DNA from 2 places in the Burkholderia sp. Ac-20344 genome. Region 2 is predicted to be linked to the other one. Evidence: predicted binding sites of a transcription regulator. Region 2 holds the regulator's gene; the other holds the start of a gene.
The links. Region 2 encodes LexA, which represses DNA repair genes until DNA is damaged. Its sites were predicted from a motif close to ACTGTATNNNNATACAGT; they were not measured.
Positions count from the first base shown of each region.

Region 1: a site for LexA is predicted at 13,959-13,976, ahead of G3N64_RS08925 (DUF2471 family protein). Genes of this name have one in related genera too.

Region 1 covers NZ_JAAGPP010000019.1:48,337-63,670, reverse strand. Annotated here, with positions in the region: gene G3N64_RS08990 (cupin domain-containing protein) at 1-460, opposite strand, end outside; gene G3N64_RS08985 (helix-turn-helix transcriptional regulator) at 612-1,355, shown strand; gene G3N64_RS08980 (TIGR02594 family protein) at 1,573-1,983, shown strand; gene G3N64_RS08975 (efflux transporter outer membrane subunit) at 2,053-3,489, opposite strand; gene G3N64_RS08970 (DHA2 family efflux MFS transporter permease subunit) at 3,509-5,083, opposite strand; gene G3N64_RS08965 (HlyD family secretion protein) at 5,097-6,191, opposite strand; gene G3N64_RS08960 (MarR family winged helix-turn-helix transcriptional regulator) at 6,256-6,687, opposite strand; gene G3N64_RS08955 (LysR family transcriptional regulator) at 6,769-7,689, opposite strand; gene G3N64_RS08950 (MarR family winged helix-turn-helix transcriptional regulator) at 7,781-8,209, shown strand; gene G3N64_RS08945 (aconitase X) at 8,394-9,641, shown strand; gene G3N64_RS08940 (DUF126 domain-containing protein) at 9,634-10,128, shown strand; gene G3N64_RS08935 (AraC family transcriptional regulator) at 10,068-11,174, opposite strand; gene G3N64_RS08930 (NADPH-dependent 2,4-dienoyl-CoA reductase) at 11,260-13,293, shown strand; gene G3N64_RS08925 (DUF2471 family protein) at 13,491-13,895, opposite strand; gene G3N64_RS08920 (LysR family transcriptional regulator) at 14,060-14,953, opposite strand; gene G3N64_RS08915 (NAD(P)H-dependent oxidoreductase) at 15,040-15,334, shown strand, end outside.
Region 2 covers NZ_JAAGPP010000094.1:11,761-27,094, reverse strand. Annotated here, with positions in the region: gene cysT (sulfate ABC transporter permease subunit CysT) at 1-584, opposite strand, end outside; gene G3N64_RS25420 (sulfate ABC transporter substrate-binding protein) at 707-1,744, opposite strand; gene lexA (transcriptional repressor LexA) at 2,009-2,656, shown strand; gene G3N64_RS25410 (hypothetical protein) at 2,683-3,018, shown strand; gene G3N64_RS25405 (DUF2939 domain-containing protein) at 3,048-3,767, shown strand; gene G3N64_RS25400 (universal stress protein) at 3,865-4,362, opposite strand; gene nodI (nodulation factor ABC transporter ATP-binding protein NodI) at 4,700-5,614, shown strand; gene G3N64_RS25390 (ABC transporter permease) at 5,621-6,454, shown strand; gene G3N64_RS25385 (hypothetical protein) at 6,491-6,913, opposite strand; gene G3N64_RS25380 (permease) at 7,015-8,073, opposite strand; gene mnmH (tRNA 2-selenouridine(34) synthase MnmH) at 8,070-9,197, opposite strand; gene G3N64_RS25370 (LysR family transcriptional regulator) at 9,262-10,215, opposite strand; gene G3N64_RS25365 (M20 family metallopeptidase) at 10,382-11,803, shown strand; gene G3N64_RS25360 (MFS transporter) at 11,839-13,125, shown strand; gene G3N64_RS25355 (NADP(H)-dependent aldo-keto reductase) at 13,212-14,264, opposite strand; gene G3N64_RS25350 (PaaI family thioesterase) at 14,412-14,849, opposite strand; gene G3N64_RS25345 (helix-turn-helix domain-containing protein) at 15,019-15,334, shown strand, end outside.

The sequences.
Region 1 (15,334 bases), on a different contig from region 2:
AGTAGCGCAGTTTGTACTTGCGCTGAAGCGCAGCAAGCGCGTCGGCGGAAGGCTTGCCAGGGGCCGCCAGCCGGACGAGTTCGCCCGCTTCCTTGAAGAACCCTTCCGCCCCACCGGGCGTGAAGGTCGTCAGGAATCGGCAGGGCGCTGGGCCGGCATTGTGGAAATGCTGGGTGATCCCCTTGGGTGCGACCACATAGCTGCCCGCCTTTGCCGTGTACAGGACATCGCCGATCCGCATCGACAGCTCGCCTTCGAGAATGAAATTGTTCTCGTCCTCGTCTTCATGGATGTGCAGCGGCACGGTTCCGCCGGGGGGCAGCACGGTTTCCATGAGCGAATAAGCCCCGCCTGTTTCGGCGGAGAAGACCTTGATGTTCATCCGGGCGCCCGACGGATGCAGGACAGGGTGTCCATCGGGGGATTCGATCATGCGCGCAATCGCTGTGGCGTCAGACATTCGTTCTCCAGTTGCATGGGGCAGGAAGACGGAGGCGTCCGTCGTCCTGCATGCAGATTACTGGAGGGGTGGGCTTGCGGATATCGTGTATTTTGACAAAAAATAAGCGTAATTCGCCATCCGTGGCGTGCGTTCCTTGGCTCTTCGACCGATGACCTTTTCCGTGACCGCAGCGCGCTTCGGCGCCTTGAGTGAAAGCGTGGCAGGCCGCCGCCATACCCATCCGGACGGGCAGCTGGTTCTGTCGCTTCAGGGTGTGGTGGCTTGCGAGGCTCGCGATGCTCACTGGATCATCCCGCCGCATTGCGCACTGTGGCTCCCCGCGGGGCTGCCTCACGTCAGCCGCGCTTCGCCCGCGGCCGAGGGGTGCTTCGTCTTCATTCACCCATCGGTGACGGGGCTGCCGGATGAATGCCGCACGCTGCGCATCAGCCCGATGCTGCGCGAGATCATCGTCGAATTGGCAAACAGGCCGCCCCAACCCGGCGTAAGACGAGACGCGTTGATGGTCGAGCTGTTGATCGAAGAGCTGGCCATCATGGAGCGGGTGGACACGTACTTTCCGATCCCGAGACACCCTCGCGTCAGGCAGATCGCGCAGGCGCTGATCGCCTCGCCGGGCGATCGCCGTACGGTGGAAGAATGGTCCCGCTACATCGGCATGGGCGAGCGGACGTTGTCGCGGCGCTTGTTCGAGGAGACCGGCATGTCGTTCGGCAAATGGCGGCGGCAGTTGCATCTGATGGTCGCCCTCGAGGCGCTGGCGAAAGGCAGAAGCGTGCAGCAGGTCTCGGATGAACTGGGCTACGAGGCCGTGACGAGCTTCATCAACATGTTCAAGCAGGCGCTGGGCACGACACCCGCGAAATACCGCGCGCTTCAACCGAGGCCGTAGTGCTCCCCGGCCGCCGAATGCCGGCATGGCGAAGCGCTCCACCGGAGCCGGTCGGCAAGCCGGCCCCGGATGGCGGATGACATTGGGCATCGCGTCGACGGCGGGCTCGTCGCCATGCGCGATTCATGCGACGATTGGCGATCAATCTCCGTGAATCGAGGCAGACGTGACCCGATCAACCTCCGAGAGCAAGCCGGACGCCGTCCATCCGCCGTGGATGCCCGTCGCGATGGCCGAACTCGGCATTCGCCGCCATCCTCCCGGAAGCGTCAACCCGCGCATCGTCGAATACAACAACCAGACGAACCTGGTCGGCTACGACGACAAGATTTCCTGGTGCTCGTCATTCGTCAACTGGTGCATGACGCACGCCGGCGTTCGCGGCACGGGGTCTGCGCTCGCGCGCTCGTGGCTCGAATGGGGCCGGCCGCTGGAGCGCCCGGTCTACGGCTGCATCGCAATCCTGACGCGCGACGATCCCGCGAGCTGGAAAGGGCATGTCGGTTTCTACCTGCGTCACGACGACGAACAGGTGTATCTCTTCGGCGGCAACCAGCTGGAAGAAGTCCGCGAGCTCGCGTACCCGCTGAACGAAGTGATTGGATACCGCTGGCCCGTTGCCGGATGATCTCGCTAGCGATGTTTGAATAAAGGCGCAGGCCGTTCACGTGGCCTACGTTCGTATCAGGCCCCGGCTTCAATTCTTCGCCACTGCCTCCACCTCCGGCCCACCCGCCGCGTCATTCCTGCTCCACCCACCCCCAAGCGACCGATACAGCGCCACTGCCGCCAGCGCATGCTCGCGCTTGACCTGGTTGAGCGAATCCGAATCCCGCAGATACACCTCCTGCGCGGACAGCACATCCAGAAAATCCGTCGCGCCACCCTTATAGAGCTGATTCGCCAACCCAAGCGCCTTGTCCGAAGCCGCGAGCGCACTACCCAGCCTGCGCGTTGCCTCATCGGAGCTGGCGAGATTCGCCCGCGCATCCTCGACTTCCCGCAACGCCTGCAGCATCGTCTGCCGCAACCTGAGTTCCGACTCGCGCATCCGGCTTTCGCTCTGCGAGATATCGGCGGTAATGCGCCCCGCATTGAAGATCGGGCTCGTCGCACTCAACGCCGCACTGAACAGGTTATCGGTCAACGTCGGCAACCCGAGATACGAAGCAGCGAGAATCCCGTCCGTCAGGTTCAACGAAAACTTCGGATACCGCTCGGCCTTTGCCACACCGACTTGCGCCGCCCGCCGCTCGACCTGTGCATAAGAGGTCAGCACATCCGGCCGCCGCAGCAACGCCTGCGAAGGCAACGTTCCCGGCGCGCCAACGGGCGGCGCCGGAATCTCCCCGGCCTGCGCGAGCACGAGCCGATCGACCGATTCCGGCGTGCGCCCCGAATACACGGCGATCAGATTGAGCTGATGCGCAATCTGCGCCTGCGTCGGCGGAATCCGCGCTTCGAGGGCATCGAGCTGGTTCTGCGCGCGGGTAACGTCTAGCTCAGTCGACAACCCGAACGCCTGCCGCTTGCGCGTAAGTTCGAGCGCATGCTGCCGGATCTTCGCGTTGTCCTGCAGGATCTTCAATTCCTGCTGCGCCCAGCGCAGGTCGACGTACGCGGAAGCCGCATCGGCCGCGAGCGCGAGCCGCATTGCATCTTCCGCATGCTTCTGCCCGACGAGCTCGGCCTGCGCAGCGAGCAGATCGAGCCGTTCGCCGCCGAACACGTCGGGCGACCAGCTCAGCGCGAGCCCCGCGCCGGCCTGCCGCACGTAGCCGAGCGGCGGCGGCGTGTTCTGGCGGGCGTCGGCCGCATGCGCGGTCGCGTCGAGTTCGGGCAGCAGCACTGCGCGCTTCTGCACGGTCAGCGCCTGCGCCTGCTTCACGCGTTCGGCGGCCGCCTGCAGATCGAGGTTGCCGTCGAGCACCGTCGCGATCAACTTGTCGAGCACGGGATCGTGGAATTGTGCCCACCACGCGGCGGCGTCGATGTCCGCGCGCGGCACATCGGTATCCCAACCATCCGGCGCGAGCGTTCGAACCGAATCCTGAAGCGCCGGATGCTGCGCAGGCTGCACCGCACATCCTGCGGCGAATGCGCTGACGGCGAGGGCGACGAGAAGTTTTTTCATGATGGAGATGACCTCAACCTCAGTGCGCATCCGGCGGCGGCGCGTTCAGGGAAATGGGTTTGGAGAAGACGACTGCGATCAGCGCGACGACGAAGCACAGCGACAGCGCGTAGTACGCATCCGCATAAGTGAGCGTCAGCGCTTCGCGATAGATCAGGTGGTGCAGGTTCGCGAGCCCGGCTTGTGCGGTATCCAGCGTGTTGCCGGCCACGGACGCCCAGTACGCGGCCTGGCGATCGAGCAGCGACGCGACCTGCGGCTGGCCGGCGCTCACGTGCTCGTTCAGGCGCAGGTAGTGAAAGTTCAGCCGGTCGTTGAGCATCGTCGCACTCACTGCGATGCCGATCGCCCCGCCGAGATTGCGCATCAGGTTGAACAGGCCGCTCGCCGATTTGAGGCGCGACTGCGGCAGCGAACCGAGCGCCATCGTCACGATCGGCGGCACGCTGAACTGCTGGCCGATGCCGCGCAGCGCCTGCGGCAGCAGCAGTTCGCGCCAGCCCCAGTCGTGCGTGATCGGCGTGTACAGGTAGCAGCCGAGCCCGAAACAGATCAACCCGAACACGAGCAGCGCGCGCAGGCTGAAGAAGCGCGCGGCAAACGCATACGCGCAGAGCGCGACCAGCTGGAACGCGCCGACCGACAGCAGCGCGATGCCGATCTGCAGCGAGCTGAACGCGCGCACCTGCGCAAGAAACAGCGGCGTCAGGAACACGGTCACGAAGATCCCGATGCCGGTCACGAACGACAGCAGGCTGCCGATCCCGAAGTTGCGCACGGCGAGCGCGCGCAGGTCGACGATCGGATCCTTCGCGGTCAGCGCATGCACGATGAACAGGAAGCCGCAGATGCCGGAGATCCACGCGCAGATCACGATTGCGTCGTCGCCGAACCAGTTCTTGCGCGGGCCTTCCTCCAGCACGTATTCGAGGCAGCCGAGGAAGCCCGACATCAGCACGATGCCGAGATAGTCGCCACGCTTGATGAGGCTGAGGTCGGGTTCGTCGATGTGCACGTAGCGCGGCACGAGTGCGGCCACCGCGATGCCCGGCACGAGGTTCAGATAGAACAGCCAGTGCCACGACCATTGATCGGTGATCCAGCCGCCGATCACGGGGCCGATCGCCGGCGCGAGCGACGCGAGCGCGCCGATGGTCGTCGACGCGATCAGCCTTTGCTTGCCGGGGAACAGCACGAACGCGGTGGTGAACACGGTCGGGATCATCGCGGCGCCGAGCGCGCCCTGCAATCCGCGAAACAGGATCATCGAGTTGATGTCCCACGCGACGCCGCACAGCATGCTCGTGATCGTGAAGCCGACCGCCGATGCGGCGAACAGCCAGCGCGTCGACATCACCTTCGACAGCCAGCCCGACATCGGGATCACGATGATCTCGGCGATCAGGTAAGCCGTCTGCACCCACGACAATTCGTCCTGGCTGGCGGACAAGCCACCGCCGATGTCGCGCAGCGACGATGCGACGATCTGGATGTCGAGCGTCGCCATGAAGAAGCCGACGCACATCAGCGCGAAGGCGAACACGCGCTGCTTGGTCGGTTGCGACGCCGGGTCGCCGGAAAACGCGGTGGTCATCGTCGCCTCCCGTTCAGCTCGCACGGCCGGTATGCACGGTCACGACCGCGGACAGGCCGGGGCGCAGCACGTGATCGAGGCCCGGCTGCGGATCGAGATGCACGCGCACGGGCACGCGCTGGACGATCTTCGTGAAGTTGCCGGTCGCGTTCTCGGGCGGCAGCACGCTGAAGGTGGCGCCGGTCGCGGGCGCGAGGCTGTCGACGCGGCCGTGCAGTTTCGTGTTCGACGCATCGAGCGACACGTCGACGCGATCGCCCGCGTGCATCTTGCGAAGCTGGTCTTCCTTGAAGTTCGCGTCGATCCACAGCCCGGAAGCCGGCACGACCGTCAGCAGCGGCGCGCCGACGTTCGCGAGCATCCCGACGCGGCCCGTGCGATTGCCGACGTAGCCGTCGACCGGCGAGCGGATCGTCGTGTATTCGACGTTGAGCGCGGCGACGCGTTGCGCGGCAAGCGCGGTGTTCACGCGGGCCCGTGCGTCGGCGAGCTGCGCGCCGAGCACGTCGAGCTGCCGCTTCGACGCGAGCAGCGCGGCGTCGCTGCGTTCGACGGCGGCGCCGGCCTTCGAGTAATCGGCGTCCGCGCGTTCGACGATCTGGTTCGACACGGCGTCGGATTTCACGAGCTCGCGGTAGCGCACCCGATCCGATGCGGCACGCGTCAGTTCGGCCGCCGACGCGTTCTTGTCTGCTGCATGCTGCCCGATCACCGCATATTGCAGTTGCTGCTTCGCCTCGAGTTCGGTCACGGCGGAGCGTGCGCTGTCGACTTCGGCGCTGGCCTGCGCGAGCTTCGCGTCGTAGTCGCGCGCATCGAGCTGCACGAGCACGTCGCCGGCCTTCACGCGCTGGTTGTCGGTCACGAGGATCCTGTCGACGAAGCCGCTGACCTTCGGCGCGAGCACCGTCACGTCGCCGCCGACATACGCATCGTCGGTGCTTTCCTGAAAGCGCAGCACGAACAGCCAGTCGAGCGCGGCGGCGACGACGACGACGGCGACGGCACCCACCGCGATGCGCATCCACGGCACGCGGCGCTGTTGCTTCGCGGGCTGGTCGAGTGTGGCTGCTTCACGTGATGACGCAGCGGCTTGGGTCGTATCCATCGATTCACCTATGCATATGCACTTATCAAAGCGATCGACGACATGGCGTCGATCGGGGAAGGGGCTAGCGTTCCGGCAGGTTGTGCGTGATCCGGAACAATTCGTCTCTCAGGCGGGCCGCCTGCGTCGACCCGAACCGCTGCTCGAACGCTTCCTGCGCGGCGAGCCAGTGCACTTGGGCGTCGGCGATCTTCGTTTCGCCGTGCGCGGTCAGCGCGAACGTCTGGCGGCGGCACGGCGGCTCGATCCGGCCCGCCACCAGCGCCGCGCCGACGAGCGGCTTGAGCGCGCGCAGCAGCGCGGTGCGTTCGATCACCAGCACGGCCGACAGTGTCGCCATCGTCAGGCCCGGCCGGTCGCGCAGCAGCGCGAGAATGCTGTACTGCGACGGCGTCACGCCCGCCCGCGACAGATAACGCTCGTAGAACTGCGAGATCCGGCGGGCGGCTTGCCGGACCGCAAAGCAATCGTCATCGGTGAGCGTCGTCTTGTGCATGTACACATGTTAGGGGGCAATGGGGCGGGAAGCGAGCGGCGGGGCGCGATCAGATTGTTGTCACGGCTGTACCAATCGGCGTCAGGCCGCCGCCGGCACGATCCAGCCTTCGCGGTCGCAGTAGGCGGCCGTGTAGTCGATGAACGCCTTGACCTTCGCGGGCAGCAGCGAGCGGTTCGCGTACGCGAGCTTGATCTCGACGAACTTGTCGACGAGATCGGCATCCGCGAGCAGCTGCACGAGCGCGCCCGACGCGAGTTCGGCCTGAACGAGCGTTTTCGGCACGACGCCGATGCCGAAATCGTGCATCACCATCTCGCGATTGAAGACGGGGCTGTTCGACGAGATGTCGAAGCGGAACGGCACGGTCAGCAGGTCGCCGTCGACGCGGAACGACAGCGCGGGCCGGCGCAGCGACGGCGACATCGGCACGAACAGATGATCGGCGAGATCCGCCGGCGCGACTGGGTGCGAATGGGCGCGCAGGTACGCGGGTGTCGCGACGATCACGAGCGGAATCCGCTCGATCATTCGCACGACGGTCGATTCGTTGGTTAGCATGTACGGCACGACGATGCCGATGTCGTAGCCTTCGCCGACGAGATCGACCGGGCGTTCGGTCAGCGTCACGTCGAGGCGCACCTTCGGGTGTGCGGCCTTGAAGCCGGCGATCAGCGGCACCAGCCGGTTCAGCGCGGCCGTCGTGTGCGCGACGAGCCGCAGCAGGCCTTCGGGCTCGCGTGTCGACGCCTGCGCTTCCGCTTCGAGCGAGTCGAGTTCGTCGAGCACGGCCGCGCAGCGCTCGTAGATGCGCTCGGCCGTTTCGGTCAGCGACACCTGGCGGGTGGTCCGGTGCAGCAGCCGGCTGCCGAAGCGCGCCTCCAGATCCGCGACCGCGCGCGACACGACAGGCCGCGCGAGGCCGTGCATGTCGGCGGCACGCGTGAAGCTGCGCATCTCCACCACCGACCGGAAAATCCGCAGCTTGTCGATGTAGTCCATGTCCGTCTCCTTGACGCGAGGGCCGGCCGCCGGCCTTGTTACGGCCGAGTGTACATTGACTTTATGCATATGCACATATAAATTGCGGAGCATGAACGACACTTCGATTGCCCAGGCGTGCAACTGCCTCGCGCTGCGTCAGGCGGCGCGCTTCGTCACGCAACTCTATGAGCGCCATCTGGCCCCGGTTGGCGTCACGCCCGCCCAGTTCTCGATCATGGCGAACCTGACGCGCAGGCCGGGCCTGCTGATGAGCGAACTTGCCGATACGCTCGTGATGGATCGCACGACGCTGTTGCGCGCGCTGAAGCCGCTGCAGCGCGACGGCTTCGTCGCAACGGCCGCGTCCGAGCACGATGCGCGCGCGCATGCGCTGAGCCTCACGAAGCTGGGCGAGCGTACGTTCGCCCAGGCGAAAGTGGCGTGGCAGGCTGCGCAGGACGAATTCGAGACGCAGTTCGGCCGCGACCGTGCGAAGGCGCTGCGCGACGAGCTGTTCAGTGTTACCGCGCAACGCTAGGCGGAGCGGCGGCAAACTGGAGCGGAATTCGAGCCATTGGCCGCTTTGGCGGCGCTCGATAGCTGAAATTGGTTTTTAAACTCTCCGGATTGATGTCGATCTGGACGGTTTTCATTTCCAGTTGTAGAGTCCCCTGACGGATTTCACGGGCCGGCGCCGCCGGCACGCGTCAGAGGAGCAACCGATGCTGCAGTTGAGTGACCGCGACAGCGCCATGCTGCGCGGAGATTTCGGCGATGGCGTCGCACGTGCGATGCGGATCGTCGCGCGCACGGCGCAAGTGATGTCCGCGCCGCACCTGATCGACATCACGTCCGCGCATATCGACGGCTGCCTTTACCACGGCCAGACCAGCCTCGACTTCGTCGAGTATTTCGTCGACACCGGCGCGAAGGTCGCGGTGCCGACCACGCTGAACGTCGGGTCGCTCGACCTGATCCATCCCGAGCTGTACCACGGCGACCGCACGATCCAGCGCGACGCGCAGCGCCTGATGGACGCGCATCTGCAGCTCGGCTGCGAATCGAGCTTCACGTGCGCGCCCTATCAGCTGAAGAACCGTCCCGCGAAAGGCGAGCAGATCGCGTGGGCCGAATCCAATGCGATCGTGTTCGCGAATTCGGTGCTCGGCGCGCGTACGAGCCGGTACGGCGATTTTCTCGACCTGGCCGCCGCGATCACCGGCCGTGCGCCGTATGCGGGGCTGCATGTCGAAGCGAACCGCGCCGCGCGGATCGTGTTCCACGCGCCGGACTTCAGCCATCTGCCGTCGCGCGACATCTATTTCGCCGCGCTCGGGTTGCTGATCGGCAGGATCGCGGGCGCGGTCGTGCCGGCGATCGTCGGGCTGCCGGCGAATACCACCGAAGACGAACTCAAGGCGCTCGGTGCGGCCGCCGCGTCGAGCGGCGCCGTCGCGCTGTTCCATGCGGTCGGCGTGACGCCCGAGGCGCCGACGCTCGACGCCGCATTGCACGGACAAGCAGCGCAACGCACGGTCGATGTCGCGATGGCCGATCTCGACGAGATTCGCCGCACGCTGAACCACGGCGCGGCCGGCGACGCGCTCGTCGCGGTGGCACTCGGGACGCCGCATTTTTCGCTGGCCGAATTCCGCACGCTCGACACGTTGCTCGACGCGTTCGACGGCAAGCCGGCCTGCGATTTCTACGTGAACACAAGCCGGTTCATCTTGTGGGAGCTGGACGAGGTCGGCCTCGCGGAGAAATTCGCGGCACGCGGCATTCAGATCGTCGTCGACACCTGCACGTACATCACGCCTGTGATGAAGCAACTGTCGGGGCTCGTGATGACCAATTCGGGGAAATGGGCGTCGTATGCGCCCGCGAACATCGGCGTGACGGTCGCGTACGGCAGCATGCGCGAATGTGTGCGTTCGGCGTATGAAGGAAAGGTGCGATTCGATGACTGACGCGACGGGCAAGGGTTTGACGGGCGACACGCTCGTGCCGGGCAGCGCATGCGCGCGGCCGTTCGTGCTCGACAAGCCGCTCAGCTTCTGGGGCGGTTACGACTCCGGCGCGGGAAAGATCGTCGATCGCGGGCATCCGCAGGCGGGTGCGAGCCTCGCCGGCAAGGTGATGGTCATGCCGCACGCGAAGGGCTCGAGTTCGAGCAGCAGCGTGCTCGCGGAAGCCGTGCGCAACGGCACGGGGCCGGTCGGGATCGTGCTGAAGGAGCGCGACCTGATCATCTCGATCGGCGCGATCGTGGCGGCCGAGCTGTATGCGATCGCGGTGCCGGTGGTGTGCGTGACCGATGACGTGTACGACGCGATCGTCGCCGCAGCGGGTGACGTGAGGATCGACGCGGGCGAGGGCGATGGCGGCGCGCGGATCTATCTGGGTGCTGCGGCGCGCGGCGCTGGTTCGCCCAGTCCGCCGGCCGCTTCGCGGTAAGCGCTCGGCGTCTGCCCGGCCCAGCGCCGGAACGCGCGCGTGAAATTCGCCGGGTCGGTGAATTGCAGCCGCTCGGCGATCGTCTTCAGGTCGAGGTCCGACGCGGCGAGCAACTGCTTCGCGTCGCGAAACCGCGCTTCGTCGAGCAATTGCCGGTAGCTCGACCCGGCTTCCTCCAGCCGGCGCCGCAGCGTGCGCGTCGACACGAGCAGCGCGTCGGCGAGCGTCTCCGGCCCCGGGTAATCGCCGGCCCCGCGTGCCAGCTCCGCACGCACGCGTTCGACGAGATCGCCTTCCTCCTGACGCACCTGCGCATATTCGCGCTCCACTTGCACGAGCGCCTGCCGGTGTGCGACTTCGTCGGCGAGCGGCAGCGGCCAGTCGAGCACGTCGTGCGCGATCCACAGCGCGTTGGCGGCGCAGCCGAATTCGACCGGCGGTAGCTGGTCGCGATAGCGTACGAAATAGGGCGGCTCCGGCCACGCGAATTGGAGCTTGATCGGCGGCGACGCACGCCCGGCCCATTGCGAGATGTTCTGCGCGAGCCCCGTCAGCACGAATTCGAACATCACGTGATGCTGCAGCACGGGGCTCGCCTGCACGCCATGCAGTTCGAGCGTCGCGCCGCGTTCGTCTTCCGCATAGATCAGCCGGTATTGACGGTTGCGCATCCGGAAGTAGCGCTGCGTGACGGAGAGCGCTTCCCGGATGTCCCGCGCGGTTAGCGTCGCATAGCCGAGAAAGCCGTGCACGGTCGGCTTCAGCAGCAGCCCGAACGCGAGCCCGATGCCCGGATCGCCGCCGATCTCGATCGCGTTGAGCACGAGCCGCCCCCATTGCGACGGCGCGACGCGCGCGTCCGGTTCGGCCAATACCGCGTCGCGCAGGCCGGTGCCGGCGCGCACGGCGGCCAGGTCGACACCGCGCGCGGCCAGCGCCTGTAGCAGCAGGCGCGTATAGGCGACCGGAATCGTCGGCCGGCGCAGCCCGAGGCGGTCCTTGGCGAGCGGGGAGGTCATGTCGTCTTGGCCGGAAATGACAAGCATTATGGCTGTTTGCCCCCTCACGTTCAAGGCGGCGCGCGCCTACGATGTCACGCATCGCTTACCGGCACGAATTGGCACGATCATCATGACCACGACCTTTCCCCACCTGCTCGCACCGCTCGATCTCGGCTTCACGACGCTGAAGAACCGCGTGCTGATGGGCTCGATGCACACGGGCCTCGAGGACAGCCGCAAGACGCTGCCGCGGCTCGCCGAGTATTTCGCCGAACGCGCACGCGGCGGCGTCGGCCTGATCGTGACGGGCGGCTTCGCGCCGAACGTGGCCGGCTGGACCAAGCCGTTCGGCGGCACGCTGATGACGTCGGCCGCCGCGCGGCGGCATCGCGAGATCACGGAAGCCGTGCACGCGGAGGACGGCAAGATCGCACTGCAGATCCTGCATACGGGCCGCTACGGCTATCACCCGTTCGCGGTCGCGCCGTCGAAGATCAAGTCGCCGATCTCGCCGTTCGCGCCGCACGAACTGAGCGCGCGCGGCGTCGAGCGGCAGATCCGCGCGTTCGTCCGCTGCGCGACGCTCGCGCGCGAAGCCGGGTATGACGGCGTCGAGATCATGGGTTCCGAAGGCTACCTGATCAACCAGTTCATCTCGATGCATACCAACAAGCGCACCGACCAGTGGGGCGGTTCGTACGAGAACCGCATCCGGCTGCCGATCGAGATCATCGAGCGCACGCGCGAAGCGGTCGGCCGCGATTTCATCCTGATCTACCGGCTGTCGATGCTCGACCTGATTCCGGACGGCAGCGACTGGAGCGAAACCGTGCAGCTCGCGAAGGCTGTCGAGCGCGCGGGCGCGACCATCATCAACACGGGGATCGGCTGGCACGAGGCGCGCGTGCCGACGATCGCGACGTCGGTGCCGCGCGGCGCGTTCGCATGGGTGACGAAGAAGATGAAGGGCGAGGTCGGCATTCCGCTCGTGACGACCAACCGGATCAACCGTCCCGAAGTGGCCGAGCAGATTCTCGCGGACGGCTGCGCGGACATGGTGTCGATGGCCCGCCCGCTGCTCGCGGATGCCGAGTTCGTCGTCAAGGCCGCGCAGGGCCGCGCCGACGAGATCAACACCTGCATCGGCTGCAACCAGGCGTGCCTCGATCACGCGTTCAAGAACAAGATCGCGTCGTGCCTGCTGAATCCGCGCGCGTGCCACGAGACCGAGCTGAAATACACGCCCGCCGCGCAGCCGAAGCGCATCGCGGTGGTCGGCGCGGGGCCGGCCGGGCTCGCGTGCTCGACCGTGCTCGCGCAGCGCGGCCATCAGGTCGACCTGTTCGACGGCGCGGCCGAGATCGGCGGCCAGTTCAACATGGCGAAGCGGATTCCGGGCAAGGAAGAGTTTCACGAAGCGCTGAGCTACTTCGGCCGCCAGGTCGAGCTGACCGGCGTGAACCTGCACCTGAACCGTCGCGTGGATGCAAGCGACCTGATCGCGGGCGGCTACGACGAGATCGTGCTCGCGACGGGCGTCGCGCCGCGCGACCCGAAGATTCCGGGGCAGGACGGGCCGAACGTGCTCAGCTATATCGACGTGCTCTCGGGCAGGCAGCCGGTCGGCCGGCGTGTCGCGGTAGTCGGCGCGGGCGGGATCGGCTTCGATGTCGCCGAGTATCTGGTGCAGGACGGCGAATCGCCGGCGCTCGATCTGGAAGAGTGGAAGGCCGAGTGGGGCGTGACCGACCCGGCTGCGACGCGCGGCGGCGTGACGCGCGCGCAGGTGACGGCGCCCGCGCGTGAAGTGACGCTGCTGCAGCGCAAGGCCGCGCCGCTCGGCAAGGGGCTCGGCAAGACGACCGGCTGGATTCACCGCGCGACGCTGAAGATGAAGCAGGTGAAGATGATCGGCGGCGTGAACTATGAACGGATCGACGCACGCGGCCTGCACGTGTCGTACGGCGAGCAGCGCACCGATCACGAACTGATCGAGGCCGACACGGTCGTGCTCTGCACGGGGCAGGAGCCGCAGCGCGCGCTGCTCGCGCCGCTGCAGGCGGCCGGGCGTTCGGTGCACCTGATCGGCGGCGCGGAACTGGCCGCCGAACTCGACGCGAAGCGCGCGATCGATCAGGGGTCACGGCTCGCGGCACGGCTGTAACGGGCGGACGCAGCAAGGACCACCACCGGACGTACGCCGCGTGGCGGTGATCTGCCTGCGCGGCGGTTCGCGGCTCACCGTTCGATGCGTCGATACGCTGGCGCAGGACTGAAATGAGCCTCAGCGCCGGCCGCGTCGTCACGCAGCGTGGCGGCGCGACCCCGACAGACCGTGACCGCGAACGGCCGTCACACGGCTCAGGCCGCTTCGGCCCGTTCTTCCTCTTCTGCGTCCAGCATCGCCTTGACGATCAGGTAGATGGCCGGCAGGTCGTCGTCGTCGCGGCGCCAGTCGACCGGCTCCTCGACGTCCGCGGCGACCAGGCGGCTGTCGCGCAGCCGGATGAACGCGTCGACAACGGCCGGATCGTTGCGGTTCAGGAAGCCGGCATTCGAGAATGCCAGCTCTTCGACGTTCAGCAGCGCCTGCCAGCTCATCGTGCGGACCGCCGCAGGATGGGTGCGGCGCCGCAGGCCGAGCGCCCGCTGCGCGGGGCCGCCCGCGACACGCTGCAGATCGACGACCGCCCGCTGCGCGGCGCGCTCGAAGTGGACGGGGTTGAAGCCGGGTTGCTCGGGATCGAATGCGGATGCCTGGAACATGGTCGCCTCACAAAAGTCCGTTCGTCTGTGAATGACGGAATTCGGGTCAAATGGTGCAAAAGCACTGTAAATATATACAGTGTTCGGCGCGGTTTCAAGCCCCGGATGCAGGATTTCATGCGATGGCGACTGAAGCGGGCGGCCGCACCGGGCAGGCGAACGATTTACACCGCTGCCGCGATCGTCTCCCGCATCCACCGGTGCGCCGGGTCGCGATGCACGCGTTCGTGCCACAGCATCGACATTTCGTAGCCGGGCACCTCGACCGGCGCTTCCACGACACGCAACGCGGGCACATCGCGCACCAGCCGCTCGGGCAGCATCGCGACGAGATCGGTGCTGGCGACGGCCGACATCACGAACAGGAAATGCGGCACCGACAGCACGACGCGCCGCGCGGCGCCCACCTTCGCGAGCGCTTCGTCCGTCACGCCGAAGAAGCCGCCGCCGTCGGGCGACACGATCACGTGCTCGAGCGCGCCGAACTGCGCGAGCGTCGGGCGCCGTTTCAGCTTCGGGTGTCCGGCGCGGCCGATGAGCACGTAACGCTCGACGAACAGCGGCAGGCGCCGCATGCCGGGCGGCGACCCTTCGGTCGTATGGAAGGCGAGATCGATGCCGTTTCGTTCGGCATCCTGTTCGATGCGCGGCGGTACCAACTCGACGACGGCGAGCCGTGTGGCGGGTGCGGCCGAACGCAGCGTGTTCAGCGCGGGCAGTACGATCGTCGATTCACCGTAGTCGGTCGCTGCCACACGCCACGTGTTCCGCGCGGTGGCGGGATCGAACGGCGTGGCCGGAATGACCGCACGCTCGATCGCTTCGAGCGCATCGCGCAACGGCTCGCGCAACGCTTCCGCACGCGCGGTCGGCCGCATCCCGCGCGGCCCCGGCAGCAGCAGCGGATCGCCGAACACGTCGCGCAGCTTCTGCAACTGCACGCTGACCGACGGCTGCGACATGTTCAGCTTCTCGGCCGCGCGCGTGACGTTGTGCTCGGCGAGCAGCACGTCCAGCGTGACGAGCAGGTTCAGATCGAGCCGTCTGAGATTATTCATGGCTATACCAGGAATATTGTGAATTCATTTCAAATATACCTTCGGAAGCGGCATCCTGCAGTCATTCAATCAACGGAGTACCGAACATGAATGTGCTGATCGTTTATGCCCATCCCGAACCGCGCTCACTGAACGGCGCGTTGCGCGACTTTGCGGTCGAGCATCTCGAAGCGGCCGGCCACACGGTGCAGGTGACCGACCTGTATGCGATGAACTGGAAGGCGGCATTCGATGCGAACGACGTGACCGATCGTGCGCCCGACGCGCGGTTCGATCCGTCGCTCGACTCGAAGCGCGCGTTCGCGGCCGGCACGCAAAGCGAAGACATCGCGCGCGAGCAGGAGAAACTGAAATGGGCCGACGCGGTGATCCTGCAGTTCC
Region 2 (15,334 bases):
ACGGCCGGCAGCACGACACGGCGAAACGTCAGCCAGCGCGACGCGCCGAGGCACGCGGCGGCCTCTTCCTGCTCGCGCTCGAAATCCTCGAGCACCGGCTGCACCGTGCGCACGACGAACGGCAGCCCGATGAAGGTCAGCGCGACCAGCACGCCGGCCGGCGTGAACGCGATCTTGATGCCGAGCGGCGCGAGATACTGGCCGACCCAGCCGTTGGTCGCGTAGACGGCCGCGAGCGAAATGCCGGCAACCGACGTCGGGAGTGCGAACGGCAGGTCGACGATTGCGTCGACGAGGCGCTTGAACGGGAACGTGTAGCGCACGAGCACCCACGCGACGAGAAAGCCGAACACGGCGTTGATCAGCGCGCCGCCGAGCGCGGCCGAGAACGTCAGCCGGTACGACGCGAGCACGCGCGGCGACGTGACGGCGGTGACGAACTGGTCCCACGACAGCGTCGCGGTCTTCAGGAACGTGGCGGCGAGCGGTATCAGCACCACGAGGCTCAAATAGGCCACCGTGATGCCTAGCGTCACGCCGAAACCGGGCAGCGCGCTCGGCTTGCGAAAGGTGTACGTCGTCATCGGATGCTCTTGCTGGGTCGATGCTGCTCATGGGTCCGACGCAAACGCCGGCGCAGTGAATCGCGCCGGCGGCCCGTCGGGGATGCGGCGCGCTGTCGTGGCGCGCCGCTGTCGTTATGGCGTTACTGCGGCTTGTAGATCGAATCGAACACGCCGCCGTCCGCGAAATGCGTCTTCTGCGCATTCGTCCAGCCGCCGAAGGTATCGTCGACCGTGTACAGCTTCAGCTTCGGGAACTGCTTCGTCAGCTCCGCCGGCACGTTCTTCGAACGCGGCCGGTAGTAGTTGCGCGCCGCGATCTCCTGGCCCTGCGGGCTGTACAGGAAGTTCAGGTACGCATCGGCCAGCTTGCGCGTGCCCTTCTTGTCGACCACCTTGTCGACCACCGCGACGGGCGGCTCGGCCAGGATGCTCACCGACGGCACGACGATCTCGAACTTGTCGGTGCCGAATTCCTTGACCGACAGGAATGCCTCGTTTTCCCATGCGATCAGGACGTCGCCGATCCCGCGCTGCACGAAGCTCGTGGTCGCGCCGCGCGCGCCCGAATCGAGCACGCCTGCGTTCTTGTAGAGCTTCGTGACGAATTCCTTCGCCGTCTGCTCGTTGCCGCCCGGCTTGTGCACCGCGTACGCCCATGCGGCCAGGTAGTTCCAGCGCGCGCCGCCCGACGTCTTCGGATTCGGCGTGACGATCGAGATGCCCGGCTTGGTCAGGTCGTCCCAGTCCTTGATCCCCTTCGGATTGCCCTTGCGCACCAGGAACACGATCGTCGACGTATACGGCGATGCGTTGTCGGGCAGGCGCTTCTGCCAGTCCTTGTTGACGAGCCCCTTGTTCGCGAGCGCGTCGATGTCGTAAGCGAGCGCCAGCGTGACGACGTCGGCCTGCAGGCCGTCGAGCACCGAGCGCGCCTGCGCGCCCGAGCCGCCGTGCGACTGCTTGAAGTTGACGGTCTCGCCCGTCTTCGCCTTCCACTCCTTGCCGAACGCCTGGTTGAAGTCCTGATACAGCTCGCGCGTCGGGTCGTACGACACGTTCAGGAAGGTCGTATCGGCCTGGGCGTGCGTCGCGACGCCCAGCGCCGCCGCCGCGCCCAGCGCGAGTGTTGCGATCAGGCGGCCCACTCCGCCCACCAGCCCCGTATTGCGCTTGCCCATCCTTGGTTCTCCAGTGTTGTCGGTATTGCGATGTCGGGCCAGTCTAACGAACGGGTTACATGATTAAAAATAATCGTTCCTCATTTTTTAATACTCAAAAGTGCTAACGCAGACGGGATGGACGGTTGCGGCAGATGAACCGGCGTCCGGACGTCGCAAAATCACGCCGGAACCGGCGCGATCGCGTCGAACCTCACGTAACACTTGAAATTCGCGAACTACTGTATAAAAATACAGCTCACTGTCTATCCATACAGTTGAGCCATGACCAAACTCACCGCCCGTCAGCAGCAAGTGTTCGACTTGATCCGTCGCGCGATCGAGCGCTCCGGATTCCCGCCTACCCGTGCCGAGATCGCGGCCGAACTGGGCTTCAGCTCGCCGAATGCGGCCGAGGAGCACCTGCGCGCACTGGCGCGCAAAGGCGTGATCGAGCTGGCCGCCGGCGCGTCGCGCGGCATCCGCCTGCTCGGCATCGAGGATGCCCCGCACCAGTTCACGCTGCCGCACGCCGGCCTGATGCAGCTGTCGCTGCCGCTCGTCGGCCGTGTCGCGGCCGGTAGCCCGATCCTCGCGCAGGAGCACATCTCGCAGCATTACGCGTGCGATCCCGCGCTGTTCTCCAGCAAGCCCGACTACCTGCTGAAAGTGCGCGGCCTGTCGATGCGCGACGCCGGCATCCTCGATGGCGACCTCCTCGCCGTGCAGAAGCGCACCGAAGCGAAGGACGGCCAGATCATCGTCGCGCGTCTCGGCGACGACGTCACGGTCAAGCGCCTGATGCGCCGGCCAGGCGGTCTCGAGCTGATCGCGGAGAACCCGGATTACGAAAACATCTTCGTCAAGGCCGGCAGCGCGGAATTCGCGCTGGAAGGCATCGCCGTCGGGCTGATCCGCTCGGGCGAACTCTGACATTCCGTCTCGCTGAGGAGAACATCATGGAACGCCTTGCCCGTCTGCTGCCTTTCCGTCAATTCGGTCGCCTGCGTCACCTGCGCGGCCGCACGCCCTGTGCACCGCTGTCCGCCGCGGCGCCCGTGCAAGAAGAAGTCGCAGTCGAACGGCAGGCGTCCCTGCTGCCGTCGGCGCTCCCCGCTTTCGCGCGGGTATCGCTGAACGCCGGCCTGAATCACGCAGAACCCGCGCGCCGCGCGCCGGTGCGCGTCTATCACGGCCGTTCGCGCCTGATCATGGTCGGCACGATCGATGCCGTGTGCCGGATGATCGATCGCTGCATCGCAGAGGAACGATCGGCCACGCAAGGCGGTCTCTGATTGCGGAACATCCCCGCACCGGAGGCAACGTGACCGGATCTTCGGGCCGCACATGGCGGCTCAAGCCCCTGCTGATCGTCGTGCTGGCCGTCGCCATCATCGCGGCGGTCGGCTATGCCTATGCATCGCCGTACGTCGCGCTCGGTCGCCTGAAATCGGCGATCGATGCGCGAGATGCGCAGGCTATCAGTGAATATGTCGATTTTCCGTCGCTGCGCATCAGCCTGAAGCAGCAGGTCACGGAAGAATTGATGCGCCGGATCGACGCGGTGAAGAAGAACAATCCGTTCGCGGTGATCGGTGCGCTGATCGGGTCTGCGCTGATCGGCCCGCTGGTCGATGCGTATGCGACCCCGGAGGGCGTGGCCGCGCTGATGAGCGGATTGCCGCCACGTGGCAATCCGGGCGAGCGTCCACCTGAATGGTCGAATCTGCCGCCGGGCAGCCATGCAACGGGCAACACGCCGGCCGTACCGGCGGCCAACCCGGCTCCGGCGAGCGCAGCCGCTCCGGGCAGCAACGCGGCCGCTACAGCCGCGTCATCGCCACCCCCGGCCGCTGCCGCACCGGCCAGCCCGGTCGATGCAACGCATGCGCCGCACCAGCAGCAAACCAGCGCCGGCTACCGGAATATCGATGAATTCGTCGTGACCTACCAGCGTAGTGCCGACGGCACCCGCTATGCGGCGGTATTCCACCGCTTTGGACTGTTCTCGTGGAAGTTGTCTGCAATCGACCTGCACGCTTGACAGGGCTTGACAGGCCGCGGTCGGTGCCCGCGCCACTGACGTGGCACGACGCCTGACCGGCGCGATTCGCCGGTCAGGCAGTCATCGAATCATTGGATCATTTGCCGTTCGCCGTGGCCGCTTCACGCTCGCGCGCGATTTCGGCCTTCTGCTCTTCCGCCGACGAACATGCAACCAGAATGCTGCAGTTCACGCGATCAAGCAGTTGCGTATTGCCCGAGCCCATCCACCATCTCGACAGCCCGCTGCGGCACCGGTGGCCGACAACGACGAGATCGGCCTTCAGCTCCGTCGCAAGATTCGCGATTTCGTCGATCGGATAGCCGAACGCGAAATGGCCTTCGGCCTGCACGCCGCGCTCGCGCAGCCAGTTCACCCCTTCCTGCAGGATTTCACGCGCGGTTTCCTCGAACCGGCCGCACGCGACGTCGGTCAGCAAACCTGCGCTCTGTGCAATGCTCGAGCGCATGTCGACGACCGACAACAAATGCGTTTCGGCCTTCAGGTCCATCGCGAGGTTGGCGCCGCAGCGCAGCGCCTTGCGTCCTTCGAGCGTGCCGTCGTAACACAGCAGAATCTTGTTGTAGCTAGCCATGAAACCTCCCTGTCGCAACACCGAGCCTACGCATTCATCATGGTGCGCCGCAATTCAGGACGCAAGGGATGGAAAACGCTGATTCGCCCCGCTCGGCGCGTGCGCGATGATGCGGTGCACGATCGGTGCGCGCATGCATCGCACCGTGCAGGCATGCCCTGAAGAGACGCAGCCGATGCACTAGAATGGCCCGTTCGTACTCCAGCGTGCCATCAGGCGCAGGCGTCGTGCGCTTCGGTCATGCCCGTGTGACACGCAATCGTCCGATCGGTTCGCCAACCGGCCACGCTTCCGGCAGCGGAACGCTTCCGCGCCCGCTTACAACGACAACATGCCCATGTCCGCTGCACCGATCGATTTCCGGAACGTCGAAAAGCGCTATGGCGGCAAGCTCGTCGTCAACGGCCTGTCCTTCACCGTACAAGCCGGCGAATGCTACGGCCTGCTCGGGCCGAACGGCGCCGGCAAGACCACCACGCTGAAAATGCTGCTCGGCCTCACGCATCCCGATGCAGGCGCCATTTCGCTCTGCGGCGAACCGGTTCCATCCCGTGCGCGGCATGCGCGCCAGCGCGTCGGGGTCGTCCCGCAGTTCGACAATCTCGACCCCGACTTCACCGTGCGCGAGAACCTGCTCGTGTTCAGCCGCTATTTCGGCATGTCGGCGCAGGCTGCACGCGCGCTCGTGAAGCCGCTGCTCGAATTCGCGAAGCTCGAGAACAAGGCCGATGCGAAGGTCGGCGAACTGTCGGGCGGCATGAAGCGCCGCCTGACGCTCGCCCGCGCGCTCGTCAACGATCCCGATGTGCTGGTGCTCGACGAGCCGACGACGGGCCTCGACCCGCAGGCGCGCCACCTCATGTGGGAGCGGCTGCGCTCGCTGCTCGCGCGCGGCAAGACGATCCTGATCACCACGCACTTCATGGAAGAAGCCGAACGCCTGTGCGACCGCCTGTGCGTGATCGAGGAAGGCCGCAAGATTGCCGAAGGCGCGCCGCACGCGCTGATCGAATCGGAAATCGGCTGCGACGTGATCGAGATCTACGGGCCCGATCCGGCCACGCTGCGCGACGAGCTGTCGGCGTTCGCGAAGCACACGGAGATCAGCGGCGAGACGCTGTTCTGCTACGTGAGCGACCCGGAACCGCTCAGTGCGCGACTCAAGGGTCGCACGGGATTGCGCTATCTGCATCGCCCGGCCAATCTTGAAGACGTGTTCCTGCGGCTCACGGGCCGCGAAATGCAGGACTGATCGATCATGGACGTCCGCAACTATTCCGCCGCCGCACCGTCGGCACCGCCGCGCGTGTCACGCTTCGCGATCGCAATGCCCGCGAACGCGACCAACTGGATCGCCGTCTGGCGGCGCAACTATCTCGTCTGGCGCAAGCTCGCGCTCGCGTCGATGTTCGGCAATCTTGCCGATCCGATGATCTATCTGTTCGGGTTGGGGTTCGGGCTCGGGCTGATGCTCGGCCATGTCGACGGCGTGTCGTATATCGCGTTCCTCGCGGCCGGCACGGTCGGGTCGAGCGTGATGATGTCCGCGAGCTTCGAGTCGATGTATTCGGGATTCTCGCGGATGCACGTGCAGCGCACGTGGGAAGCGATCATGCATACGCCGCTCGCGCTCGGCGACATCGTGCTCGGCGAGATCGTCTGGGGCGCCAGCAAGGCGATGCTGTCGGGGGCCGCGATCATGCTCGTCGCGGGTGCGCTCGGCTATGCGCAGTTTCCGTCGATGCTCGCGGTGCTGCCCGTGATCGCGCTCGCGGGCCTCGCATTTGCCAGCATCGCGATGATCGTCACGGCGCTCGCACCGTCCTACGATTTCTTCATGTTCTATCAGACGCTCGTGCTGACGCCGATGCTGCTGCTGTCGGGCGTGTTCTTCCCGACCACGCAGTTGCCGCCGATCGCGCAGCACGCGGCGCAGGCGCTGCCGCTCGCGAACGCCGTCGAGCTGATCCGGCCCGCGATGCTCGGCCGGCCGTCGACCGACGTCGCGCTGCATGTCGCGGTGCTCGCCGGCTACGCGGTCGGCGGATTCCTGTTGTCCGCGTGGCTGTTCCGGCGGCGGATGATGCGCTGACGGCCGGCGCACCGGGCGCCGGCTTATGCGACGGCGTTACTCGTCGTCGTCGCTCCACGGAATCTCGACGTCGGTCAGGAACGCGACGGTCGCGAGCGGGCCACCTTCCTGGCGGCCGAGCTTGCCGTCCGCACGATGCCATTCGACGCGGAACTGCGTGCCCGGATCGTCGGCGACCAGATAGACCGAGCGCAATTCGTCCGCGTCGGCTTCGTCCACCGGGCCGTCGAACGACACCAGCATCTTCTGCGGCCACAGGCCGTTGACCGGATCGTAAATACGGTCGCCCTGCGGAATGTCGATGCTGGCATCGACGCCGATCGTTGCGGATGCCTCGATGATCATCGTGCCGAGTGCGTTCAGCACGGCCGTCGCCCGCGCGGAATTGGCCTGGCGGATCGCGAGATCGCCGCGCGTCAGCGCCTTTTCGAGTCGAGGATGAATCTTCGGTTGGGTCATGCGTTTTCCTGTTTGCTTCTTGTAAATGGCGCCGCACGCGTGAAACGGCGGCGCCGGATGAATACGACGATTGCGCCCGGCTGGCGCATCGCTTGCGCGCGTCAGAACCCGAGCGCGACCGCGAGCACGCCGCTCGCGATCCCGAACACGACGACGAGGATCGCGACGATGGCCAGCATGTAAGGCTTGAACGAACGCGCGAGCATCGCGAGCGACGGCACGCTGATCGGCGGCAGCGTCATCAGCAGCGCGGCGGCCGGGCCGACGCCCATGCCGAGCGACAGCATCGCCTGGATGATCGGCACCTCGCCGGCCGTCGGGATCACGAACAGCATGCCCGCGACCGCGAACGCGACGATCCAGCCGAGATGATTGCCGATGTCCGGGCCGATATGCGGGAACAGCCACGCGCGCGCAGCGCCGAGCAGCAGCACGAGCACGATGTATTCGGGCACGAGCCGCACGGCCATGCGCCCGAGCAGCTTCATCCAGCGGGCGAACGGATTGCCGGCCGCGGCCTGCTCGGCCGCCAGCGCGGCGAGCTGCGCATCGTCGATGCGGGCGTCTTCAGGGCGTGCGATCCGGTTCAGCAGATAGCCGATCCCGAACACCATCGCGACGCCGAGCACGAGGCGCAGCGCGCTCCAGTGCCAGCCCAGCACGAAGCCCATGAACACCAGCGCCGCCGGGTTCAGCACCGTGTTGCCGAGCCAGAATGCAACCGCGCCGCCCGGCGATGCATGGCGCGCCCGCAGCCCCGCGACGACCGGCGCCGCGCAGCACGTGCACATCATGCCGGGCAGCGACAGCAGGCCGCCCGCGGCGACGCTGCCGAAGCCGGTGCGGCCGAGCACGCGCGCGACCCAATGCGCGGGCAGCAGCGCCTGCACGGCCGAACCGAGCAGCAGGCCCAGCACCATCGCCTGCCAGATCGCCTTGCCGTACGCCCACGCGTAGTCGAGTGCGGCCTTCAGCGACGGCTCGGGCGCGGCCGCCGACGTGCCCATCAGGATCGACTGCCCGATCGAATGATGCTCGGCGGCAACGAACGCCTTGTTGTAGTACGGAAACCATTTCACATAGAACAGGCCTGCGACCGCGATCAGCAGGAAGGTCATCCAGCCGAGTGCCGGATTGGGTTGGGTGCGTGTGGTCGTCATCGTGTGGTCGTGGGTTGGTCTTTATCAGTTGCGGAGGTCGCGCCTGCGGCAAGCGCGGCCGATGCGGGCAACCCGGCTTGCGCGAGTTCGGCCAGCAGCGCACGCGCCTGATCGCGCACGTCGGCGGCGTTGGGCCGGAACGTGAACGTCAGCGCCCGGTTCGGCTTGCTGTACGTCGCGCGGTAAGTCCGTGCGTAGGCGGGATCGTAATGCCTGTCGATCAGCTCGGTGAACAGTTCGGCCCGTGCGTCCGCATCGATCAGCGCCTTCCAGTGCGTCACCTGTTCGCGGCTATGCAGGCCGATCAGCCGATGGAGCTGCGCCTTGAACGCGTCCGGTTCGTCGAACAGGTGTGCGTAATCGTCGAGGAGGAACGCAATGCGCTCCTCGTGCGCCGCATCGACATGCACCCACGGCCCTGCGTGAAACGCTTCGATCAACGCGATCGGCAACTGCACGAGCCCGATCCTGCGGCTTTCCGATTCGACGAACACCGGCCATTCGGGGTCGAAACGCCCAAGTGTTTCGACGAGCCCCGAATCGAACCCCTTCTGCGCCGGCTGCGGCTTGCCCGGCAGCGCGCCGAGCAACGAGCCTCGATGGCACGCAAGCGCCTCGAGATCGAGCGTCTGCGCGCCTACGTCGCGCAGTGCGTTCAGCAGTCGCGTCTTGCCGCAGCCCGTATGGCCGACGAGCGCGATGTAGCGAAAGCGCGTCGGCAGCGAATCGAGCGTCGCGCACACCGACTGGCGGTACGCCTTGTAGCCGCCGTCGAGCTGGCGCGCCTTCCAGCCGATCAGGTTGAACCAGGTCGTCATCGAGCCCGAGCGCTTGCCGCCGCGCCAGCAGTAGATCAGCGGCCGCCAGTTGCGCGGCCGGTCGGCGAACGTCGTGTCGAGATGGCGCGCGATGTTGCGCGCGACGATCGCCGCGCCGACCCGAGTCGCCTCGTACGGCGAGACTTGCCGGTACATCGTACCGACGAGCACGCGCTCCTCGTTGCTGAGCACGGGCGCGTTCAGCGCGCCGGGAATATGATCCTCGGCGAACTCGAGCGGCGTGCGCACGTCGATGATCTCGTCGAACTCACCGGCGCGATCGAGGGTGACAAGCAGGTTCTTCAATTTGGCGTCGAACAGGGGCGATGCGGCTCGATGAGCCGCATGGACACGGAAGGCGGATTGACGATTATCTCACGGGCCGGCGTCTCGGGCCGCGCACGGCAGTCGGCGGCGCCGATGCGGCCTGCATCGCGTCGATCAGGTGGTCGCGAAACGCGCGAACCGACGCCGGCAGATCGCGCCCCGCCATCGTCTGCACCTGGATGCTGCGCTCGCGCAGCTGCGCGTTCGTCACGGGCACGACGACGAAGCCATCCGCGGCGCAGCGGTCGCGCACCGACAGCAGCCCCGTGAACATCACCGCGCCCGTGCGCCGAGCGTAGCCATACATCGCCGCCGTGTTGTTGCTCGTCAACTCGGGCTCGAGCAGCAGCCCGTCGAGCGCGCACGCGATGTCGATCAACTGGCGCACCGTCGTGCCGGCCTCCGGCAGCACGTGCGGGTGACGCGCGACATCGGCGAGCGACACCGCTTCTCGCGTTGCGAGCGGATGGTCGTGCCGCACCAAGGCGAAGATCGGCGCGCGCTCGGTATGCTCGACGCGCACGCCCTTCTCCGGCGCGAGGCTGAAGCTCAACGCGATGTCCACGTCGCCGTCGCGCACACGCCGCGTCGCGTCCGCCGGCGACACCACCCACACGGAAAAATCGACGCCCGGATGGCGCGCCTTGAAACGCGCGAGCGTGCCGGGCAGGAAGTCGATCGCGAACCCTTCCGAGCACGCGATCTTCAGCAGGCTGCCGTGCAGCGCGTCGAGGCCGCCGATGTCCTTCATCACGTGCTCGGCCTCCAGCAGGCTGCGCTGCGCGAACGCCAGGAGCCGCTCGCCGGCCTCCGACAGCGCCATCCCGCGCGGCCGGCGCTCGAACAGCGGCGCGCCGAGCTCGCTCTCGAGTTTCGCGATCTGGCGGCTGATCGCCGATACGGCCACGTGCAGCCGCGCGGATGCGTCGCTGATCGAGCCGGTGCGCGCCACTTCGACGAAATACCGCAACGCCAGGCCATGCAGGAAAGCCGCCATCGTTCTGTCTCCGCCCGGCCACCGGCCGTGCTGCTTTGCCTTTTCGGCAAAGAAAGGTTCGAAATTCGATCATTGTGACAAAAAAAACGGCTTTCTAGAATCGATCGCACTCCATGCTGCACGCCCGATCCGCCGCATGCAGCGAACCCGACAGAGGAGACACGACTTGAGCCGTAACGCCGCCATCCAGCACGCGCTGAACCAGTTCGAATCCGGTGCGTTCTTCACGACCCTGAGCCGCCGGGTCGGCCTGCGCACCGAAAGTCAGGAAAGCGGCAGCGGTGCCGTACTGCGCGCCTACCTGACCGACGAGATCGCCCCCGAGGCCGCGCGCCTCGGCTTCACGTCGCGGATCGTCGACAATCCCGTCGACGGCGGCGGCCCGTTCCTGCTCGCATCGCGCCACGAAGACGATGCGCTGCCGACCGTGCTGATCTACGGTCACGGCGACGTCGTGCGCGGCTACGACGCGCAGTGGCGTGCGCCGCTGTCGCCGTGGACGCTGACGGCCGACGGCGACCGCTGGTACGGCCGCGGCAGCGCCGACAACAAGGGCCAGCACACCATCAACCTGGCCGCGCTGGCAAGCGTGCTCGACGCACGCGGCGGACGGCTCGGTTTCAACGCGAAGCTGCTGATCGAGATGGGCGAGGAAACGGGTTCGCCTGGCCTCGACGCGCTGTGCCGCCAGGAGCGCGACGCGCTCGCGGCCGACGTGCTGATCGCGTCCGACGGCCCGCGCATCGCGGCCGCGCGCCCCACGGTATTCCTCGGCTCGCGCGGCTCGGTCAATTTCAGGCTGAGCCTGCGCGCCCGCGACGGCGCGCATCACTCCGGCAATTGGGGCGGGCTGCTGCGCAATCCGGCGATCGTGCTCGCGCATGCGCTCGCGAGCCTCGTCGACGCGCGCGGCGCGATTCGCGTCGCGGGGCTGCGTCCACCGCCGATCCCGGCCGCCGTGCGCGCTGCGCTCGCCGACCTCTCCGTCGGCGGCGGCCCCGGCGATCCGGCGCTCGACGCCGACTGGGGCGAGCCCGGCCTAACCGCACCCGAGCGCGTGTTCGGCTGGAACACGTTCGAGATCCTCGCTTTCAAGGCCGGCAACCCCGAGCACCCCGTCAATGCAATCCCGCCCGCCGCGTATGCGCACTGCCAGTTGCGCTTCGTCGTCGGCACCGACTGGGAAGCGCTGCATGCGCATCTGCGCACGCACCTCGATGCGCACGGCTTCGCCGACATCGAGATCGACGTCGAACGCGGCGCACCGGCAACGCGCGTGCCCCCGGACGATCCGTGGGTGCGCTGGGCCGTCGCGTCGCTGGCGCGGACCACCGGCAAGAAGCCCGCGATCCTGCCGAATCTCGGCGGCACGCTGCCGAACGAAGTATTCGCCGACACGCTCGGGCTGCCGACGCTGTGGGTGCCGCACTCGTACCCGGCGTGCTCGCAGCACGCGCCCGACGAGCACCTGCTCGCGAGCGTCGTCAGCGAGGGGCTGCAGATGATGGCCGGCCTCTTCTGGGATCTCGGCGACGACGCACCGACCGTTCGCCGCGCGGCACCCGCCGCGGCCGGCGCCGCCCTGTAACGCGCTTCGCCCCTTTCACGGGACCTGCATACACGATGAATACGACCACCCTGACCTCGCAGGAAGCCGCCCGCCCCAGCGCCGCGAAGATCCGGCGCATCATCTTCGCGGCGTCGATCGGCAACGCACTCGAATGGTTCGACCTGATCGTCTACGGCTTTTTCGCGGTGACGATCGCCAAGCTGTTCTTCCCCGCCACCAGCGAAGCGACGTCGCTGATGCTCACGCTCGGCACGTTCGGGCTGTCCTACCTGATCCGGCCGATCGGCGGCTTCGTGCTCGGTGCATACGCGGATCGCGCAGGCCGCAAGGCGTCGCTGCTGCTGTCGATCGCGATGATGATGGCCGGCACGCTGCTGATCGCGCTGATGCCGACCTACGCATCGATCGGCATACTCGCGCCGCTCGGGATCATGCTGTCGCGGCTGATGCAGGGCTTTTCCGCCGGCGGCGAATTCGCGAGCTCGACCGCGTTCCTCGTCGAACATGCACCGCAGCGGCGCGGCTTCATGTCGAGCTGGCAGTTCGCGAGCCAGGGCCTTGCAACCCTGCTCGCATCAGGCTTCGGCGCGCTGCTGACCTCCACGCTGACGAACGCGCAACTCGAAAGCTGGGGCTGGCGCGTGCCGTTCCTGTTCGGGCTCGCGATCGGCCCGGTCGGGCTGTACATCCGCCGTTACGTCGACGAAGGCGTCGAGTTCAAGACGCAGGCACGCTCGGAAGCGCCCGTGCGCGAACTGTTCGCGGATCAGAAGCTGCGGGTGCTGCTGTCGATCGGCGCGCTCGTGATCTCGACCGCGATCAACTACATGATCCTGTACATGCCGACTTACGCGATCAAGCAGCTCGGGCTGCCCGCGTCGACGGGCTTCGCGGCAACGCTCGCGACCGGCTTCGTGCTCACGCTCGTCACGCCGGTCGTCGGCCACCTGTCCGATCGCACCGGGCGGATCCGCATGATGGCGGCCGCGGCCGTGCTGATGCTCGTCACCGTGTACCCGACGTTCGCATGGCTCACGCGCCACGCGTCGTTCGCGACGATGCTCGCCGCACTGGTCTGGATCGGTGCGCTGAAAGCGATGTACTGCGGCGCGCTGCCGGCGCTGATGGCCGAGCTGTTCCCGTCGCAGACCCGCGCCACGGGGCTCGCGGTCAGCTACAACACGGGTGTCACGCTGTTCGGCGGCTTCGCGCCGTTCGTGATCACCTGGCTGATCAGCGCGACCGGCAACCGGCTGTCGCCGGCGCTCTACCTGATGGGCTGCGCGCTGCTGAGCCTCGCCGCGCTGTTCGTCGCGCGCACACGCCTCAAGATGCGATAACGGAAGAAACGACGGCGCAGCGATGCGCGGCCGGTGCGTCCCGCCGCGGCATTGCTGCCGCGCGGGCCGCGCGCCGCTTGTTCACGTCAAGGCGCCGGGTTCGGCTGCAGCTCGTGCAGCGCGTCGATCTCGGCGAGGATCTCGTCGGACAGCTTCACGTCGATGCTGCCGATGTTCTCCTTCAACTGCTCGAGCGACGTCGCACCGATCAGGTTGCTGCGCACGAACGGCCGGCTGTTGACGAATGCCAGCGCGAGCTGCGCGGGCGACAGCCCGTGACGCCGCGCGAGCGCGACATAGCGCGACGTCGCCTCGACGGCCTGCGGTTTGCTGTAGCGCTGGAAGCGCTCGAACAGCGTGATGCGTGCGCCGGCCGGACGCGCGCCGTTCTCGTACTTGCCGGACAGCCAGCCGAACGCGAGCGGCGAATATGCGAGCAGGCCGACGCCGTCGCGATGCGTGAATTCCGACAGCCCGTTCTCGAACGTGCGATTCAGCAGGCTGTACGGATTCTGGATGCTCGCGACGCGCGGCAGATCAAGCTTCTCGGCCGCCCGCAGGAACTGCGCGACGCCCCACGGCGTTTCGTTCGACACGCCGATCGCGCGCACCTTGCCGGCCTTCACGAATTCCGCGAGCACGCCGAGGGTTTCCTCGATCGGCACCGTATAGGTATCGTCGACCCACGGATAGGCGGGACGGCCGAACGTCGTCGTGCTGCGATCGGGCCAGTGCAACTGGTAGAGATCGACGTAGTCCGTCTGCAGGCGCTTGAGGCTGCCGTCGAGCGCTTCGGTCAGGTTCTTGCGGTCGAACTGGTTGCCTTCGCCGCGAATATGGCGTGGATTGTGCGGCTGCCGCGCCGGCCCCGCGATTTTCGTCGCGAGCACGATGCGCTCGCGCTGCGCGCGATGCTGCGCGAGCCAGGTGCCGATGTACTGCTCGGTGCGCCCCTGCGTGTCGGGCTTCGGCGGCACCGGGTACATCTCCGCGGCATCGATCAGCGTCACGCCCTGCCCGATCGCGTAGTCGATCTGCTCGTGCGCATCGCGCTCCGAATTCTGCTCGCCCCACGTCATCGTGCCGAGGCCGATCAGGCTGACCTCGATGCCCGAATCGCCAAGTGTGCGGTATTCCATGCTGGTCCTGTCGCGTCGGTGGAAAGCAGGAACGCTATCACATTGAAGCGACCGCTTCAGGCAGGCGCCACGTACGCTTACAGGCCGCCTTCGGCGCCGGCGTCGAGGTTCACGCGCCGGCCCGGACGATGGCGTTGCCGCGCCCCGTTACTGCGGCCGCTGAATGAAGCAGGTTGCCGACGCATGCGCGACGATCTTGTCGTCCGGCGTCTTCAGCGTGCCCTCGGCAACGCCCAGCGAGCGCGACAGGTGGATCACGCGCCCTTCCGCAACCAGGTCGACGTCGCGCGGCACGGGCCGCAGCATCTTCACATGCAGGTCGACCGTGCCGTAGCCGACACCCGCATCAAGCATCGAATGCACCGCGCACCCCGTGACCGAATCGAGCACCGTCGCGGCGAACCCGCCGTGCACGCCGCCGAGCGGATTCAGGTGCCGGCCGTCCGCCCGCGCCGAAAACTTCACATAACCGAGCTCGACGTCGAGCGGACGCATCGGGATCGTCTCGGAAATCGACGCGAGCGGCGCATCGCCCGATACCGCTGCGCGCAGCAGATCGAGACCAGACAGGGAAAGCGGGTTCATCGGGTTGTCTCCGGGTTGAAAGCGCGTCGCCGCACTAGTAAGTTCCAAATTGGAACCCATTATTGACAACGATGGCGGCCGTTGTCAACGCGGCCGGGCCCGTTGCAACCGAAGGCGGGTTCTATAATCGAACCCGCTATTTCACTGAACCGCCGCAAGAGACTCGACGATGAAATGGGATGACATCGGCACGCTGAACTGTTCGGTCGCGCGTACGCTCGCCGTGCTCGGCGACCGCTGGACCATGCTGATCCTCCGCAACGCGTTCCTCGGCTGCCGCCGCTTCGACGCGTTCCAGACCCAGCTTGGCCTCACACGCCACGTGCTGGCCGAGCGGCTCGCACGGCTCGTCGACGAAGGCGTGCTGGTCAAGCGTGCGTATCAGGAGCGCCCGCCGCGTTTCGAATACCGGCTGACGGACAAAGGCCTCGACCTCTATCCGACCCTTCTCGCACTGACGGCATGGGGAGACCGCTGGAAAGACG